2 regions of the Carnobacterium antarcticum genome follow, and region 1 is predicted to be linked to the other one. Evidence: predicted binding sites of a transcription regulator. Region 1 holds the regulator's gene; the other holds the start of a gene.
What was found. The regulator LexA, encoded in region 1, represses DNA repair genes until DNA is damaged. The targets are predictions, from matches to a motif close to CNAACANNTGTTNG.
Positions count from the first base shown of each region.

Region 2: a site for LexA is predicted at 3,529-3,542, ahead of recX (recombination regulator RecX). Genes of this name have one in related genera too.

Region 1 covers NZ_CP010796.1:454,908-464,148, reverse strand. Annotated here, with positions in the region: gene NY10_RS02460 (ABC transporter ATP-binding protein) at 1-97, opposite strand, end outside; gene NY10_RS02455 (ABC transporter ATP-binding protein) at 97-1,848, opposite strand; gene NY10_RS02450 (YneF family protein) at 1,963-2,199, opposite strand; gene tkt (transketolase) at 2,387-4,390, opposite strand; gene NY10_RS02440 (DUF896 family protein) at 4,511-4,753, opposite strand; gene lexA (transcriptional repressor LexA) at 4,916-5,539, shown strand; gene NY10_RS02430 (adenine phosphoribosyltransferase) at 5,609-6,121, opposite strand; gene recJ (single-stranded-DNA-specific exonuclease RecJ) at 6,145-8,478, opposite strand; gene NY10_RS02420 (DegV family protein) at 8,599-9,241, opposite strand, start outside.
Region 2 covers NZ_CP010796.1:736,793-746,033, forward strand. Annotated here, with positions in the region: gene NY10_RS03745 (SGNH/GDSL hydrolase family protein) at 1-176, opposite strand, end outside; gene ntdP (nucleoside tri-diphosphate phosphatase) at 585-1,118, opposite strand; gene mutY (A/G-specific adenine glycosylase) at 1,395-2,609, opposite strand; gene recX (recombination regulator RecX) at 2,606-3,469, opposite strand; gene NY10_RS03765 (general stress protein) at 3,605-4,789, opposite strand; gene NY10_RS03770 (SDR family oxidoreductase) at 4,831-5,703, opposite strand; gene NY10_RS03775 (YflT domain-containing protein) at 5,900-6,874, opposite strand; gene NY10_RS03780 (deoxynucleoside kinase) at 7,315-7,986, shown strand; gene NY10_RS03785 (hypothetical protein) at 8,012-8,575, opposite strand; gene lpdA (dihydrolipoyl dehydrogenase) at 8,717-9,241, opposite strand, start outside.

The DNA of each region.
Region 1 (9,241 bases):
TACCTTTAAACGGGGCGCCAAATTTAAATATTCTACTCACAATTTGGAACTGTTCTTTAAGAGGAAAGGATTTTGACCCACTTGTTTTTTGCTCCATTAGTCTCCCCCTCCTTCAGTTGTTCTTTCCAATTGCTGTTTGTCATACATTTCTTTATACCAACCATTGAGAGCCAATAATTCTAAGTGAGTCCCGCGTTCAATGATTTTTCCTTCTTCGATAACGATGATCTCATCAGCATGCAACACACTGCTGATGCGATGAGCCGCAATAATCGTAGTTTGTTCTGACCGTTCGTGTTTCAAAGCATTCAAGATAGCTTCTTCCGTTTTGGCGTCCACAGCTGAAAGTGCATCGTCCAAAATCAACAGTTCTGGTTTGATGATTAGAGCACGAGCAATTGAAAGCCGCTGTTTTTGACCGCCGGACAATGAAACTCCGCGCTCTCCCACTAAAGTATCGTAGCCTTGCTCCATTTCCATAATATCTTCATGAACAGCTGTTAGTTTAGCTGCATGCTCGACTGCGGATTGATCTAATTCTTGATCTGCAAAACGAATGTTTTCTTTGATGCTCGTTGAAAACAAAAATTGGTCTTGCGGCACATAACCGATATGCTGCAATAGAGCATTTAAAGAATAATCCCTAATGTCTGTATTTCCATATCGGATTTGGCCTTTATAGCGGTCGTATTCACGCAATAACAACTTGAACATAGTTGTTTTCCCGGATCCGGTTTTACCAACTACTCCAAGTGTTTGGCCTCGTTTCAATTCAAAATGAATGTCTTGCAAAACAACTGCAGAGCTTTTTGGATAACAAAACTTTTCAACAGTGTAATCGATATCTCCTTTGATGGCAGTTTGAATGGCATCAGGATTTTCAACGATTTTAGATGTTTCTTGCAAAAGACCTTCAACCCGGTCGTAGCTTGCACTACCTCTTTCTAGAATATTAAATAACCGTCCAATGGCAAACATGGGCCAGACCAACATCGCGATATAGTTGATAAAGGTAACAAAGTCACCGATGGTTATCGCATTAGTCATCACAAGATGTCCTCCGACGATAATGGTTAAAATATAAGAAATACCAATAATAAAAGTCATTACTGGATCAAATAAAGAATCAATTTTATAGACTTTTCTATTCGCAGAAACAACCTGTGCCGTTTTCAATTTAAAATCTTCTACATCTTCATTTTCCTGTCCAAAAGTTTTAATCACTTTCATTCCAGAAATGCTTTCTTGCGTTTTATCGTTCATATGTGAAAAAGCAGCCTGTGCTTTACGGAAACGTGTATGCAATTTAGAACCCAGCACCCGCGAAGCAACTCCTAACAAAGGCAAAGGAATCAAGGCAATCAATGTAAGCCGCCAGTCAACCACTATCATCATAGCTGTAATCGTTATGCCGCCCGTAATAATAGAATCCACAAAAGTTAAAATCCCGCCTCCAGCTACGTTTCGGATGGCATTTAAGTCATTCGTCGCATGCGCCATCAAGTCTCCTGTACGGTATTTTTGGAAAAAACTATTATCCATCTCCGTAAAATGATCGAATAAACGTTTCCGTAAAATCCGTTCTAGCTTAGCGGATGTTCCCCAGATGTTCATACGCCAAATATAGCGAAAAAGATATTGTGTAAGAGCTGTGACTGTTAAGATAATGAGCCATTTAATCAAAACTATTTTGGTCAAAGAACCTTGTTTGATTTCATCGATCACGATTCCAAGGATTCTCGGTGGCAATAGTTGTAAAATTGAAACCAGAATTAAAAAACTGATCCCTGTAATATAGGCTTTTTTCTCTTGCTTAAAAAACCAACCTAACTTTTTATAGACGCCCATATAACTTTTCACCTACTCCTTTTTTGTCCTTTTAAAAGGCTGCTTATGAAATAAAAAATGCGAACAGAAAAAATCTGCTCACATAAATAATATAAGCAAAACATCATATGCCGCTTATTTTTTTTTATTTGCTTTATCTGATTGCACTTTCATCGATGCCATCATTTGTTTGATTTTCTTTTCAGATGGTTTTTGACCCATTTGCATCATCAACATACGTAAAGTATCTTCATTAATTGGCGGGTTCTTTTTGAAATAATCCATCATGTATTTTCTTGCTAAGAAAAATCCACCAACTAAACCTGCAATTAACGCAAGAATAATAAAAAGTATTGCTAAACCTGTGCTCATTTCATTCACTCCTTTCAAAATCTCTCAATGGTTAATTGTACTAGACTTTAAACTAAAAATAAATAGCTAAACGCCTTACTTAAGAAAAAAATGTACCGTTTGCCTGAAGATCTTTCAATTTCCATATAAGAAAGCCATGTGAATTGAACTGTTCTCAATCCACATGGCTGACAAATGAAGAAATAGTCTATAGCTTACTGTAAGCCGCTACAACATTTTCCACTGTAAACCCATAATTTTCAATAACCGTAGCACCAGGTGCACTCGCGCCATATTTGTCGATGGCTACCATAGCTCCATCTAGACCAACATAGCGTTCCCAGCCAAAGCTGGCGCCCATTTCAATGGAAACCCGTTTGCGGACGGCATTCGGTAAGACAGACTCTTGGTAAGCTGCGTCTTGTTTTTCAAATAGATCAAAACTTGGCATCGAAACCACGGAGACATCTTTCCCGTCTGCTTTTAATGCTTTTTGAGCCTCTAATGCTAAGGCTACTTCAGAACCAGTCGCAATCAAGATGCCTTCAGGCGTTTCTCCTGATTGAGGCGAAAGAACATATGCCCCTTTAGCCACGCTTTCTTGCGCTTTTTCTTGTGTGCCTGGTAAAACAGGCAAGTTTTGACGAGACAAGACCAATAATGTCGGGTGATCCGTTGACGTTATTGCGATCTTCCAAGCAGCGGTTACTTCATTCCCGTCTGCTGGACGCAAAACAGTTAAATTCGGCATGCCGCGTAAGCTAGACAAGTGTTCAACCGGTTCATGGGTCGGTCCATCTTCGCCGACCGCCACCGAATCATGGGTAAACACATAGGTTACCGGCAATTTCGAGATCGCCGCTAAACGAATCGCTGCACGTAAATAATCGGTAAAGACAAAGAACGTGCCTACATAGGTTCTTGAACCGCCATGTAAAGCGATTCCGTTAGCAGCAGCTGTCATTGCAAACTCACGGACACCGTACCAAATGTTCCGTCCTTCATATTGTCCCGGTTGGAAATCTTTTTCTCCAGCGACCATCGTGTTGTTTGAAGACGATAAGTCGGCTGATCCGCCCCAGAAATAAGGAACTTTTTCAGAGATAGCAGTCAAAACTTGGCTTCCGGTAACACGAGAAGCTAAAGCGTCGTCTTCTACGGAGAAGCTTGGCAATTCACTGTCCCAACCTTCTGGCAATTCAGTAGTCATCGACAATTCGAATTGAGCCGCTAGTTCAGGATGATCTTTACGGTAAGCTTCAAAAGCAGCCGTCCATTCTTTTTCCGCTGCAACGCCTTTATCGACCATCGTTTCTTTGAAACGTTGTGCTACTTCAACGGGCACGAAGAAGTCTTCGCCTTCCCATCCGTAAGCTTTTTTCGCTGCTTCGATCCCTTCTGGACCTAGTGGAGCACCGTGGACTTTATGAGATCCCGCATTAGGAGCCCCAAAACCGATCACCGTTTTCACTTCGATCAAGGTTGGTTTCGTTGTTTCTGCTTTTGCTGCTTCAAGTGCAGCATTGATTTCGTCTAAATCGTTTCCATCTTTTACTAAAATATAGTGCCAATTGTACGCTTCAAACCGTTTTCCAACGTTTTCAGTGAAGGCTTTTGAAGTCGGTCCATCCAATGAAATATCATTCGAATCGTATAACATGATCAGTTTACCTAACTCTAAATGACCCGCTAAACTTGCTGCTTCTGCAGAAACCCCTTCCATTAAATCGCCATCGCCACACAAAGCATACGTGTAATGATCCACGATTTGGTGATTTTCTTTGTTATACGTAGCGGCTAAATGGGCTTCAGCCATTGCCATTCCTACAGCATTTGCGATCCCTTGTCCTAATGGACCAGTAGTCGCTTCAACCCCATCGGTATAGTGAACTTCTGGGTGTCCAGGAGTCTTGCTTTCCCATTGGCGGAATTGTTTTAGATCATCAATCGACACCTGATAGCCTGCAAGGTGTAAAAGGCTGTACAACATCATTGAACCATGGCCGGCTGAAAGGACAAACCGATCACGATCCACCCACGTTGAATTTTTAGGGTTTACTTTTAATTGTTGCGTCCAAAGAGTATACGCCATCGGCGCTGCCCCCATCGGCAAGCCTGGGTGACCAGAATTGGCTTTTTGCACTCCGTCTATACTCAGTGTTCTAATTGTATTTACCGCTAATTGGTCCGTATTGTCAAACAAGTAAATCATCCTTTCAATTGTAATACCTCTATTTTACTGTTTTATTCCCATTGAAGCAATCACTGAATGCATTTTTTATAAAAACAGTCTTTCTTTTCTTAATACCTGCACTATTTATCGCTCCATTTGTTAGGAACGGTCGTGGATGCCTTTTTCTTTTTGGATTTCTTTCAATTTATCGGGAGTCACATCGTTGCCTTCCTCATCAACAACTTTTAGTCCTTCGATATGATTGCGCATTCCTCCCCGAAAAGCCGCTAAATACGCTTCGCGAAGTTTTTTTTGTTCTGCTTGTTCAGACAAGCTCAGCCCTTCAGCTTTAGATTTATTTGCTAATTCATTGATTCTGGTCAATTGTTCTTTAGGTAACATTTTACTCACTCCATTATTTGTATTCTTTAGCTACTATACCAAAAAAATCCTATAAAATACATCAAAGTGATTTTTAAATATAGCGAACATTTGTTTGATTCGCATATAATTTTATGGTATTCTATGAATAAGAAATATATAGGAATTGAGGTGCAGCTATTTATGCGTAAAACTCCAGAATCTAGACAAATTGAAGTATTACAATATATCCACGAACAAGTCCAATCAAAAGGTTACCCACCGACTGTACGCGAGATTGGAACAGCCGTTTCTTTATCTTCTACATCGACTGTCCATGGGCATCTGTCCAGATTGGAAAAAAACGGGTTTATCCAACGAGATCCTAGTAAGCCGAGAGCAATCGAATTAACAGCTACGGGGTTATCAAAATTAGGTGTTCAATTAAAACAAATTCCTTTGCTAGGAACTGTTACAGCGGGCGAACCCATCTTAGCAGTAGAAGAAGCGACTGATTATTTTCCGCTTCCGCCAAACTTAAAACAAGAAAGCGAATCGCTTTTCATGTTGACTATCCGTGGGGAAAGCATGATCGATGCTGGGATTTTTGATGGTGATGAAGTGATCGTCCGCAAACAATCCAGCGCCAACAACGGAGATATCGTTATTGCCTTGACCAATGAAGACGAAGCAACATGTAAGAGGTTTTATAAAGAAGATCATTATTATCGTTTGCAGCCGGAAAATGAGACCATGGATGCTATTATTTTAGATGAAGTATCTGTTTTAGGAAAAGTCGTAGGACTTTACCGCAGCCATATATTTTAATACAAAAAGTCGCTAAACAAATTTTGTTTAACGACTTTTTGTATTGTCCATTATTAGTTTATCAAGCTTCTAGTATTCCATTAAAGCTAAAATATCGTATCCTTTAATTTTGTCACGTCCATTTAAATCGGTTAACTCAACTAAGAAAGCCATACCGACTACTTCTCCTCCTAGTTGCTCAATCAATTTGACTGTTGCCGCAATTGTTCCACCAGTAGCTAGTAAATCATCGCAAACCAGCACTTTTTGTCCAGGTTTGATAGCATCTTTATGAATTTGCAAAACGTCATTGCCGTATTCTAAACCATAGTTGACTTCGACTGTGTCACGAGGTAATTTTCCTTTTTTACGTGCCGGCGCAAAACCGATACCTAATTCATAGGCAACGGGACATCCTACAATAAATCCACGAGCTTCAGGTCCAACAATCATATCCACGCCTTTATTTTTTGCGTATTGAACGATTTCGTTGGTAGCATAACGATAAGCTTCTCCATCTGCCATTAAAGGTGAAATATCACGAAAGATAATGCCTTCTTCGGGAAAATCGGGTACATTTGCAATATATTTTTTTAAGTCCATTGAAACTTTTCCTCCATCCAATTTTACAGTTCTTTTTTCAACTGTTGTTTTAACCAAGTTTCTAGTTCAGTAAACCGACTATAGATCAAAGCTTCTTCAGCTGCTATTTTTTTCAAACGGTTTTGATAAGTAGTCGATTCAGTCAACTCTTTCTTTTCAGCATTTGGAACAATATTCATAACACCGTCTTTTATTGTAACAAATCCTACTTCAAAAAACACAGAAATCATAAAAATCAATAGTTTTTCTTTTATTTTCAAATGCGTTGCTAATAAACTTATTTTATGACGAACATCAATATCAATATGAGTTGCAGTATACTTAAAAACTTGTGAAAATTGCATCCGACTAGGTATTCCAGTAAGATAAGCTTCTTCTTGGTTAAAGAAACAAGCCACAACCTTTGTTGGCTCTACCTGATTCAATACAGTGCTTAATAAAGTTAAATCTGAGGGGCAATCAACTAAAATAAGTTGATCCGTGTGCAGGATAAAACCCTCGGCACTTTCTTGATCAGTGATCAAATGACCGTAACTTGTCTCAGTGATGCTGCTTTCATATTGTTGATAGTTTTTTTCATTGAAAAATAAATAATCAGCAGGTGCCATCTGCCAAATTGCTGGAGCGATTTGAGTACTTCTCAAATCAAAAACTTGCACTCCCTCAATTGCCAAATCTTCAATCATCAACTGAGGCTTACGCAACCCATTCCATTCATTGATGCTTAACTGTCCCACAATCGATAGTTCAGCATCAGCACCAATCTCAGCTGCAACAGGGCCGAATTGAAAACCAATCACATCTAAAGATGCTGCTTCATCCATTATTTTTAATTTCAAATGTGCATTATCTCCGCCGATACGTCGAACATCTTGTGCTTTTACATTTTCGAATAAAAAGACCGGTTTAGGATTATCCGTTCCAAAAGGAGCAAGCTTTTGCAGCTCTTCGATTGATTCCACGCTACTCTCAGCTATGGTCAACCGTTCATCAACTACGATTTCTTCCGTTAACTGCTCAGCTAAACCGCTTTGCAGTAAGAAAGCATTGAGTTCTGTTTGAATCGCACCAATATTCTCGACAGGCAGTGTCAAACCTGCTGCCATATGGTGTCCGCCAAAATTCGTCGTCAGGTGACTGACATCTTCTAATGCTTCATACAGATGGTAAGCTGACACGCTTCGTCCTGACCCTTTAGCTGTCCCATTCGTCCTATCCATATTCAATACAATGGCTGGTTTTCCAGTCTTGCCAACCACTTTGCTGGCCACGATTCCTAAAACTCCTTCATGCCAGCCTTCTTTTGCTAATACATACACATGCGGGTTCGCATCGCTTTTTTCAATCATATCAAAAGCTTCAGCTGTGATGGTTGAAACCAAGGCTTGTCGTTCTTTATTTTTCTCATTAATTAACTGGGCTAAAGAATTCGCTTCGGCCTCATCGAATGTCGTCAACAATTCTACAGCAGGAGCAGCCTCGCCTAAACGCCCAATCGCATTCAACCGAGGGGCTAAAATAAAGCCAATCGTCTCTTCATCTACTTCTGATTGCTTGGCTCCAGCCACCTTGCATAAAGCAGCTAAACCCACTCTTTGCGATTCTCTTAAAACAGCTATTCCTTGCATGACCAAAGCCCGGTTTTCTCCTAATAAAGAAACTAAATCCGCCACGGTACCAACAGCTACTAAATCGAGTAATTCAAGTGGAACTTCACCCAGTAAAGCAGTCGCCAGCTTAAACGCTACTCCTACTCCTGCCAAATCTTTAAATGGATAGTGGCCATTTGGATGACGGGGATGAACAATTGCATAAGCCGCTGGCAAGATTGCAGGCAATTCATGATGGTCGGTTATGACTACATCAATTCCTAACTCATTGGCTTTAGCAATCGCCTCATGTCCTGAAACACCATTGTCACAGGTAACGATCAACCCAGTTCCAGCTTCAATCAATTTTTCAAACGCCTGAGTATTCGGACCGTAACCGTCGCTAAATCGATTTGGAATATAAAAATTTACTTCTCCGCCAATCATTTCGATGGCTTCTTTCAAAACGGCCGTACTTGTGACACCATCCGCATCATAGTCGCCATAAATAGTGATCAGCTCACCTTTTTCAATTGCTTCCATAATACGGGAAACGGCTTTATCCATATCGTGCATGAGAAAAGGATCATGAATCCACGTCTCATCGGGCTTCAAAAAATGCTGGATTTCTTCTTCTGTCTCTAAGCCCCTTTGTAAACACAAAGTCGTAAATAATGATGTGAAACCTAATTTCCGGCTCAATTCTTTTTCATGTTCTTTGTCCATCATCGTTTCTTTTACTTTCCATTTTGTATGTGCTTTTAGCAAATCGTTTCACTCCCAACTTTCATATTATAGCAAAGAAACCTCCTGAAATGTTATTTAAAAGTCTAAAACAAACAGAAAAAAGCTTTCCTAATAGAAATCAGGAAAGCTTTTCGTTTCACTTTAAGGTTCCACGATACAGACACCGATCCCGATTAACCCAGGACCCGTATGAACACCTAGTGCTGGGCTAATTTGACCTTCGTAAATTTTATCAAAAAGAGGCAATTGTTTTTTAAGTTCAGCACGAATGCCCGCAACTTGACTTTCAGCAGTTTTTCCGCCATAAGCAATAGCTAAATGGTATTTTTTAGCCGTTCCTGCAAATTCAACTGCTAAAGAAATTGCTTTTTGAACACTTTTCTTGCTGCCGCGTATTTTAGCGACGGTATCATAAACCCCGTCTTCATTGCAGGTAATAATAGGTTTTAAATTTAACATATTACCCAAGACAGAAGCGACCAAACCGATTCGACCACCTTTTTGCAGATACTCTAACGTTGGTACGTGGAAAAAGATTTTAGACTTCGCAACATCTTCTTCTAATTTAGTTTTGATGATTTCCCAATCCAAGCCTTCTGCAACATAAGTATAGGCTTGGACAGCAATCAACCCGCTGCCGATTCCGATATTTTTTGTATCAACTGTGAAGATATCCAAATCTTTAAACTGTTCCGCCACTACTCGAACCATATTGTTTGTGCCGCTCAGTCCACTAGAAATAGTGACACAGATCACTTTTTCAAAGCCTTCTGATTGAATTTCT
Region 2 (9,241 bases), 280 kb from region 1:
TGCCCACCTGTATCTGCTGAAGATTCTTTTTTTGTCGAACTGTTAGCACTCGCTTCATTACCGGTTGGATCTAATAACTGAGCTTTTTGGTTTTTTTGGTAGTCCATCCCAAACCATATGACAGCAACAGTTAAACTAAATAATAATATAAGGGCAAAGCCTTTTTTCTTCGTCACGCATGATTCACTCCTTCATTTTTACTATTTCACCCGTTATTATACCACAGCTTAATTGTGTAAAGAAAGACACTTTTCTATATTCACTTACTCCTTAAAACGGTTCTTTGCCAAACCGTGTTAGTAGTTCTTAGAGGTTATAATTTTCTCAGGAATTTACGTGTTTGCTTATAGAAAGCCAAAGGACCTTCTGGAGCCCTGTCTCCAGTTTATCAAGCCTCTTCATGGCTACAAGCAGCCATTATCCCTCCGAAAATTTCAAGTTTGTAACATACAGTTATTTCGCTTACTAACTTCAAAAATGATAGAACTCCTTAAAACAGAAAAAAGGCACCTGCAGTAATAGAGGTGCCTTTTTCAAAAAAAATCATCGTTTGAGAATAACCATCTCATCCAGCAGAAGACCGTTTATTTGTTTGCCAATTGGCGATAACGTTTGTACCATAAGTCAACATATTCCTTAGAAAACGGACCTTTTTCTTCATTGATCCATTCAACTAAAGTTTTAACGTTTTCTTTTAAAATATGGTCGATATCATCAGGATAGCCCCACAATTTGCTATGGTCTTCGTACTCATCTACATCCAATAAACGTTTTTCGCCATCGGGAAATACCTTAATATCCAAATCATAATCAATATACTTCACTCCTTCGTCGTCTAAGGCGTAAGGCGAAGCAAGGTTGCAATAATACGAAATGCCGTTGTCGCGGATCATTGCGATAATATTGAACCAATAATGTTTATGAAAATAAACAATTGCCGGTTCTCTTGTTAACCAGCGTCGCCCATCTGACTCGGTCACCAATGTATGGTCATTGCACCCAATTAGAGATTGATCGCTTGTTTTAAGAACCATAGTATCTCGCCATGTGCGATGTAAACTTCCATCGTGTTTATAGCTTTGGATTGTGATGTATTCTCCTTCTTTTGGAACATGCATCCCTAACCCAACTTTCCTTTTCTCATAAACGCGTAGCGAGAAATTAATAAATAACTCCAGAGAGTGAATCAGTTCACTCGAACTCATTGATATTATATCACAAATTCATTCATTTAAATCAAAAAAGCTATTATTAAATGAAAGAAAGATGAGAAATCGTTATTTAAAGGGTAATAAAAAGGCTTATTTCCAAACAAGTGTTAATACGACAGCAAAATAAGCCCCATTAAGTAAAAAGACGCTTTTTCTACTTAAGGGGTTTAATTTGTTTGTTGATTATTTGTTTTCCATCTTTTCCAGATAACTTTGCCACATCTTCATTTGTGGGCCTGGAAATGTATAATCATTAAAATCATCGGGGTGCACCCACCGGCAATTTTCAGGTATTTTTATGTTTTCTTTTGACATTTGCCCGTAATAAACAGCGATGAACCACTTTAAGTGACTAAAAATATGCACTATTTCATCAAATGGCTGCTTCATCAGTGTCGGTTCAACGCGATAATGAGAATTCAATTCAGTCAATAAATTTGACAGTACTTGGTCTTGCTTCACTTCAGATTTCACTAAATGCAGTTTTCCTGGTTTAATATTTATTTCTTGTAAAACCGAACTCTCTTTTATTAAAGGAAAAATCCACATATTTGCCAACAACCCATTTGCAGGGCGCTTTTCCAACAGGAATTCATTCTTTTCATTTTTGATCAGCGCTCCAACATAATAAACCGGCTCAGCTTTTTTCTTTTTGCTCTTCACCGGATATCTTTCCCACGTCCCGTTTAAATAAGAAGCATTGAATTCAGCAATTGGGCTTAGTTCTGGATGATAATTTTTAGGCGTACAAATGCTTGAACCCAGATCCATAAAAGCCTGATTAAAATCGCCGGGTTTGTATGGGTCGATTAACTCCCGCATAACCGCTTCAAAAATTTTTCGGTTGCCAGGTTTTGCAATATCTGCATCAATTTCAAATAAACGACTTAATACGCGCATAACATTGCCATCAACAGCTGGTTCTGGTAACCCGAATGCCATGCTCGAAATAGCCCCTGCCGTATAAGGTCCAATGCCTTTTAATTTAATGATTTCTTTTGGATCGCGAGGCATCTCACCGTTATATTCTTCTGAGATTTGGATAGCTGCTTTTTGCAGATTTCGAACCCGCGAGTAGTAACCTAAACCTTCCCAGGCCTTCAATAACGTATCTTCTTCAGCTTCAGCTAAAGCTTGAATACTGGGAAACTTTTTCATGAAATTCAAATAATATGGAACGACAGTATCGACACGCGTTTGCTGCAGCATGATTTCCGATACCCAGATTCGGTAAGGATCGTTGTTGATGCGCCAAGGCAGCGTTCGTTTCTCTAAATCATACCAACTTAAAAGAGTTGCACGAAATCGTTCTATTTTTTCTTGCGGCCACATTTCAATGCCGTAAACTTCTTTAATCGTTTCTGCTTGCGCTTTACTTAATACATTTTCATTTTTCATTCTGCTTGATCTTCCATTTCTTTTTCTTCAATAAATTGATTGATCAAGTCACCAGCAAATCCTTTTTGAAACAGGCTGCTTTTGACTTTTTGTGCTTTTTTATACCCTTTCAATTTAGCTTGTTTACGCCAAATTTTATCTCCCTGTCTTTTGATTGCTGCATATTCTTCATCTTCTTCTTTTTCAACGGTTACTTCTTCTAGCACTTGTGTAATGATATCTGCATCAAATCCTTTTTGCATTAAATTTTGACGCAATTTATTATTGGTTTCGCGACTAGAATATTGCCCAGAACGTCGAATAACTTTTTCTGCTAACTGGACTCCGTTCTCAACCATTTGATCAAATGGGTATTGTTCGGCAGCTTTTTCAATATATTCTTCGCTGATCCCGCGTTTTTTTAATTCTTGTTTAATAACACGAGGACCTTTTCCTCCGACATTTGCACCAGTACGCGTATAACTTTCTGCGTACATCAAATCATCTAGATAGCCTTGTTCTTTTAATTGCTCAACAACTTCATCGGCAGCATCTGAAAAGTCATGTTTTGCTAAATCATCCCGCACTTCTTTTTCTGAGCGCAGTCCATAATTCAAATAGTTCAAAGAACGTACATATGCTTTTCTTGTTCCGTCTTCTGACTCTAATTCTTCACGAAACGCCTCAGAGACTTCCATCCCTTTGTGTAATGAAAACTTAATTAAAATAGCTTCATCCACTGGAAAAGCATATTCTTCATCTAAATAAATATTGTAGCGCCCTTTTCTTTTTTGTGTTCCTATTTTAGTTATTTTAGGAACAGAAGAACCCGCTTCTGATTTATTTGAGGAAAGGATTTCTTTTAATAAATCGTCTTTCATATTGATCTTCCTCCTCTATTCTTATCTATGCCATTATAGCATAAAAACATCCTCTAAACAGAACAGAAGTTTGGTTTGAGAAAACGTAAAAATGATGACGAGGTTCTCTTCGTCATCATTTTTACTGAAAATTATTTATTTTTTAAAATCATCCCGTAATGGATCAACGAAAGGTTGCCCAGTGATTGTACCACTATCAAAACGAGGCAAAGATTCAGAATCTTCAACGGCTGTTTCGCGAGCATTTTCTGTTTCAAAATCCGTTGAGTCTTTCGGTCTGCCTTGTAAAGGGTTGTCTGCTGGGTCGTACTCTTGCTTAAGAGTTTTGTTATTAGCTTTAATTGTTTCATCCTGTTCGTGAGGCTTAGTCTTTGAACCTGTTTTTTTATTTTCTTGAGCCGTTTCATCGATTTGTTTGTTTTCTTTGGTTATTTCAGGAACTACTGTATCGACGACCCCTTCTCTATAAGAAGGATCAGCTGCTAAATTGGTGACCGGCATCGTCGTCTCCGTTGTACTAGATACTGGTTCTTCTACAACCGTAGTTGGTTTTTCAGCCGAAATCTCATCTTCTTCTAGTGAAAACAACTTGTCATCATCCTCTTTAGTGCGTTTGCTGAGTTGTGTGTCACTATCATTGTAATGAGCACTCTCACCAGCAGGGTAAGAAGAATTCTTGACTATTCTTGTTCCGCTTCCTCCTTGACCAATCGGTGTTCCTTGTCTCGCTCGGCTAAACCCGCCGCTGGAGTCTGAGGGTTGATTATTTTTTCTGGAAAACGTTTTCGCTTCATCTGCGGTGGACATTTGTTCGCCTAAACGACTATCTTGATCATTGTAATAAGCGCTCTCACCCCTCGGTGAAGTCGTATTTACCACTGTTTTTTTTCCACTTCCTGCTTGTCCAATTGGTTTTTCTTGTTCTACCTTGGCAAAAGCTTCAGACAAATCAACTGGCCGATCGTCTAGATTGTGCCGGGTAGGAATGTCTTTTTTTTCTTCTACTAAAATAACGTAATTCCCCATTTTGATGGCATCGTTGTAACGCAATGCCGTTTGTTTATCGATACCGTAATGTTCCAAGGCTGCTGTTTCGTCAACATCGGTAAACATTTCTTTAAATTTTTCCCAAGCTGTTTTATTTCCATCAGCGGGAACACGATCGACTTCAACAAGCGTACGATTACGAATATTTGATTGATTTTCACGACTTGTGACAATCACTATGTCGCTCACTAAACGTCCTTCACTTAGTAACCGTTCTACTGCACCGATAGTTTCATCAACTGTCTGATATGAAGATTCTACTACTTTAGTCATCCTTTGATCGCTCCCATCATTTTTTTTATTTATTTATTGCCTTAACCGTTGACTACCACACCGCCATTTACATGAATCGTTTGACCAGTAACATAACTAGAGTCAGAGCTAGCCAAGTAGACATATGCCGGTGCTAGTTCATAAGGCTGTCCCGGACGTTCTAATGCGCCGTCTTTCCCCCAGCTTTCCAGTTTTTTTTCTGGAAAAGTAGCTGGAATCAAAGGCGTCCAAATTGGACCTGGAGCAACACTGTTGACTCTGATTTTTTTGTCGGTAACTTCTTTATTTTGTGAGAAAGAGCGCGTAAAGGAAACAATCGCTCCTTTCGTTGCCGAATAATCCAGCAAGGTCGAGCTGCCGCGGTAAGCCGTGATCGAAGACGTGTTAATGATCGAGGCTCCTTTAGGCAAATGAGGCATCGCTGCTTTTGTCAGGTAAAACATGCCAAAAATATTGGTTCGGAAAGTTCGGTCCAATTGCTCTGCGGTGATATCTCCGATTTTTTCCTGATAATGCTGCTCACCGGCATTGTTTACCAATACATCTAACGTGCCCCACTCAGCGATAAGTTTGTCGATGACTTCTTGAGCAAAAGCTTCGTCGCCGACATCGCCTTTATAAACTAACGCTTTTTGACCGATTTCTTGAATTCTATTTTTAGTGAATTGTGCATCTTCATCTGACTCAAAATAAACGATCGCTACATCTGCTCCTTCTTTAGCAAAAGCCAATGCTGCAGCTTGTCCGATTCCACTATCGCCTCCGGTAATCAAGGTTTTTTTTCCTTTTAATTTTCCTGCGGCTAAATAATCTGAGCTTTCTGTTTGTGGTGTTGGATTAACATTTTCACTTTCATCATCCATCAAATAATCTGCTTTAGGCTGTTGTGTCTTTACTTTTTCTTCTTCACTCATGTTTAATCCCAACTTTCTTTACCTTTATTTTCTCTCTATAGAATCATCGTAACAGATAAATAAAACGGATACAAAAAAGAACGCTTGTTAAAGTTTTGTTTTTTCTGTATTCGCTTCTTTTCAACTGCAGACTGCTCTTTGGTAAGCCTAATTTAAAAAAATGAGGCACGATTTTTTAATCGGCCTCAGCTTTTTATTATTTGCTTTCATCATCTTTAATTGTTTTTCCACCGGCGTCTTCATATTTATTACTGTAATAAGCATCGCTTTCCGGAATGTTTTTATGAGCATCCGGATGCTGTTCTTGCTTCGGTTCCGCATTCAAGGGCGAAGTCGTTGGTTCAGTATCTTCTCCAACCACTCCAGTACTGATGTTATCTGGGTAAACATGATTTCCTTCTTCTACTTGAACCGAATCCTCATCTCCTGTTAATTGCGGAAGAGTGTCTAGTGACTCACCGTCTTGAGTTGTTTCCTTTTCTGCTGGCGGTGTAGGATTTTTATCCGGCGAAGAAGCAACAGACGTTCCTTGTACATCTTCTCTAGCCGATTGTGCTTTTGTCGGATCGTATTGTTCTTCTTCCCCAGATACGGGTTTCATTGGTTCTTTTGTTGGCATCTTGCTGGGTTTTTCTTTATCTGTTTCTTCTGTTCCTGTCATAGCTGTTTCATGGTGGTTTTTCCCGCCAAGTCCAGGATCAGATAAAGCTTCAGTTGATCGATAATCTTTTTCTTCAGTAGAAGCCTGCTTTTCGGCAGCGCTGCCGTTCTCATTTCCATTTAAGACTTCTTCATTAACGGTTGACAGTTGATCATTATTGGCTGGAGCAGTACTATCTAATAAAATAATCGTTTCGCGGTTCTCTAACGCTTCGCTAAAATGTTCGGCAGCATCTTCGTCTACTCCGTATTCAATTAAAGGATTCGCTCCATTTTCGGCATTGTAGTTGCCAAAACTAAACGTTTCTTTGATTTTATCCCATAACGAAACATCTTCATCTGTTTCTACTGCTTCTACTTCTACTAAAGTTAAATCTTCTAATTCATCTTCGTGTTTATCATCCGTAATGATCAGAATTTCATCCGCTACATATCCTTCATTCAATAAACGTTCTACCGCTTTTACTGCTTCGTCTATGGATGTATAGGTTCCTTCTACTCGTCTTTCCATTATCTTCACACTCCATTTTCCAATTTTATCGTATTTCATTTAACCAAACAGAATAACTGTGGAAATGTTGTCTGATACTTTTGTAACTATTTACTATCCTTACTATTCATAATAGCAAAAATCAAAAAGGCAATCAAAGAAGAACACTTCAATCAACAGTTTTCACTGTTTTTCATTTCTCCTACCGCTGACAGGAAAGAATACACTATCAGCTTTATTCGCCTAGTCTGTGTTCCACTTCTTCTTTACTTATAAGAGAAAAGCGGTTAAGACATTTATGCCGCTTTTCTCTTTTTTCATTCGCCAAATTTCAGGATTTCAGAAAAAATAAATCTATTTTATCACCGTTTTAAACCGAACTTTTTCCCCTAAATATGCTATACTAATAGGTGCAAATTAACGAAGACGAGACCGGTCTTTGATAGGAGTGTGACCGTCAAGTGAAAGGGGAACATAAAGCTGTGATTGTGTTAGCTGGAATGATTGGTGCTGGAAAAAGTACTTATACAAAATTAATATCTGAAGCTTTAGGAAGCGAGGCTTTCTATGAAAGTGTCGACGATAACCGGATTTTAGAAAAATTTTACGAGGATCCAAAACGCTGGGCTTTTTCCCTGCAGATCCATTTTTTAAATAGTCGTTTCCGGAGTATCAAATCTGCTTTTCTACATGAAAATAATGTCTTGGATCGTTCCATTTACGAAGATGCTTTGTTTACGAAAATAAACCATGCAGAAGGCAATATGAGTGATGCAGAAATGGATACTTATTTGGATTTGTTAGATAATATGATGGAAGAATTAGATGGCATGCCAAAGAAATCGCCCGATTTATTGATTTATTTACGCGGGTCCTTGGATACTGTTTTAAGCCGCATTGAAAAACGCGGTCGTGTTTTCGAGCAGATTGAAGGAAACGAAGGGTTGTTAACTTACTACACCCATCTTCATGATCAATACGATGACTGGTTTAAAGCATACGATAAAAGCGCAACGATGGTGGTTGATATCGATACATTAGACTTAGAAAATCCTGACGATGCTGTGGAGATCATTGGACGTGTGAAAGCCCGGTTAAATGAAGTACGCTCAGAAGCTATGGTGGCTGAATAACTTTAAAAAGACAAAAGATGAACATTCATCTCTTGTCTTTTTTTGTCTTCTTATTTTGCAGCCAAACGCAACCAAACGTTTGCGAAGCAGGCAAGATAGCAGCACTTCGACCATGATTATCGTAAGCTTTAAAATAAAGTTTTCCATTTGGATCATAACCATAAGCATATACCACTACCCAATGGTTTTTATATGAACTGCCTAATAAACGTGCTGTTCCAACTGCAACGGGCAAAGGATCAGGACGATCCAACAATTCGACTACTTTTTTATCAGGGATAAAACTCATTCTCGCATGATAATCTGGATTGTATTTCAATACGACATTCAATCCATGCCAAAGGTCCCAAGGAAATGTACCGCGATAAGCAAAAGTTTCATCAATGACTGTTTTTAATCCGGTCAATAAAGACGTTTTAGATACATTAAGCCCATAAGTATGTAAGTAAACATCATGCAGCAGTACTGCACTGACATACGTTCCGCATATGCCCGGTTTTTGATTATTGATCCACGAACGGTATTTGTTAAAGCGAGTGGGTTTTAAACCTGTCCACTTTTGAGGGTGCTGTGTGTGTTTTTCTTTCATTCTGATGGTTCCTTTCCGCTTACACTTTATTCAAGTTTAACATGAAATAAATAAACGCATTTTATATTTTCAGTTCAACTCAACTCAAAAAAACACTGACGAAAGAAAGCCATTCTTTGCCAGCGCTAATGTTAACTCACTTTAAAAATGAATTGAAAATCCCATAGCCAATTCTGCAGCATCTGTCACTGTTTCAGAAAGAGTTGGATGCGCATGTACCGTACGGGCTAAGTCTTCCGCGACCATTTCCATATCAATAGCCAATGCCAATTCTGCGATTAAATCCGCTGCCCCAGCGCCCGCTACTTGTGCACCGACTATCTTTTCATCATCTGGGTGTAGAATCAGCCGAATAAAACCCGCCGGCTGGTTCAGCGATAACGCACGTCCATTTGCTTTCATAGGAAATTTACTAATCGTGTGCTTGATTTCACTTACTTCTGCTTCTTTCAACGTCATGCCTACAGTAGCTAATTCAGGTTCTGTATAAACGGCTACCGGCATCGCTTTCGCTTGAACTTTAGCATCTCCGCCAGAAATGATCTCTGCAACTAACTTCCCTTCGTAACTAGCTTTATGCGCGAAAGCTCTTCCGGGAACCACATCTCCAATACCGTAAATTCCAGGTACTGTAGTCTTTAACTGATCGGTTACCGTTAATTTACC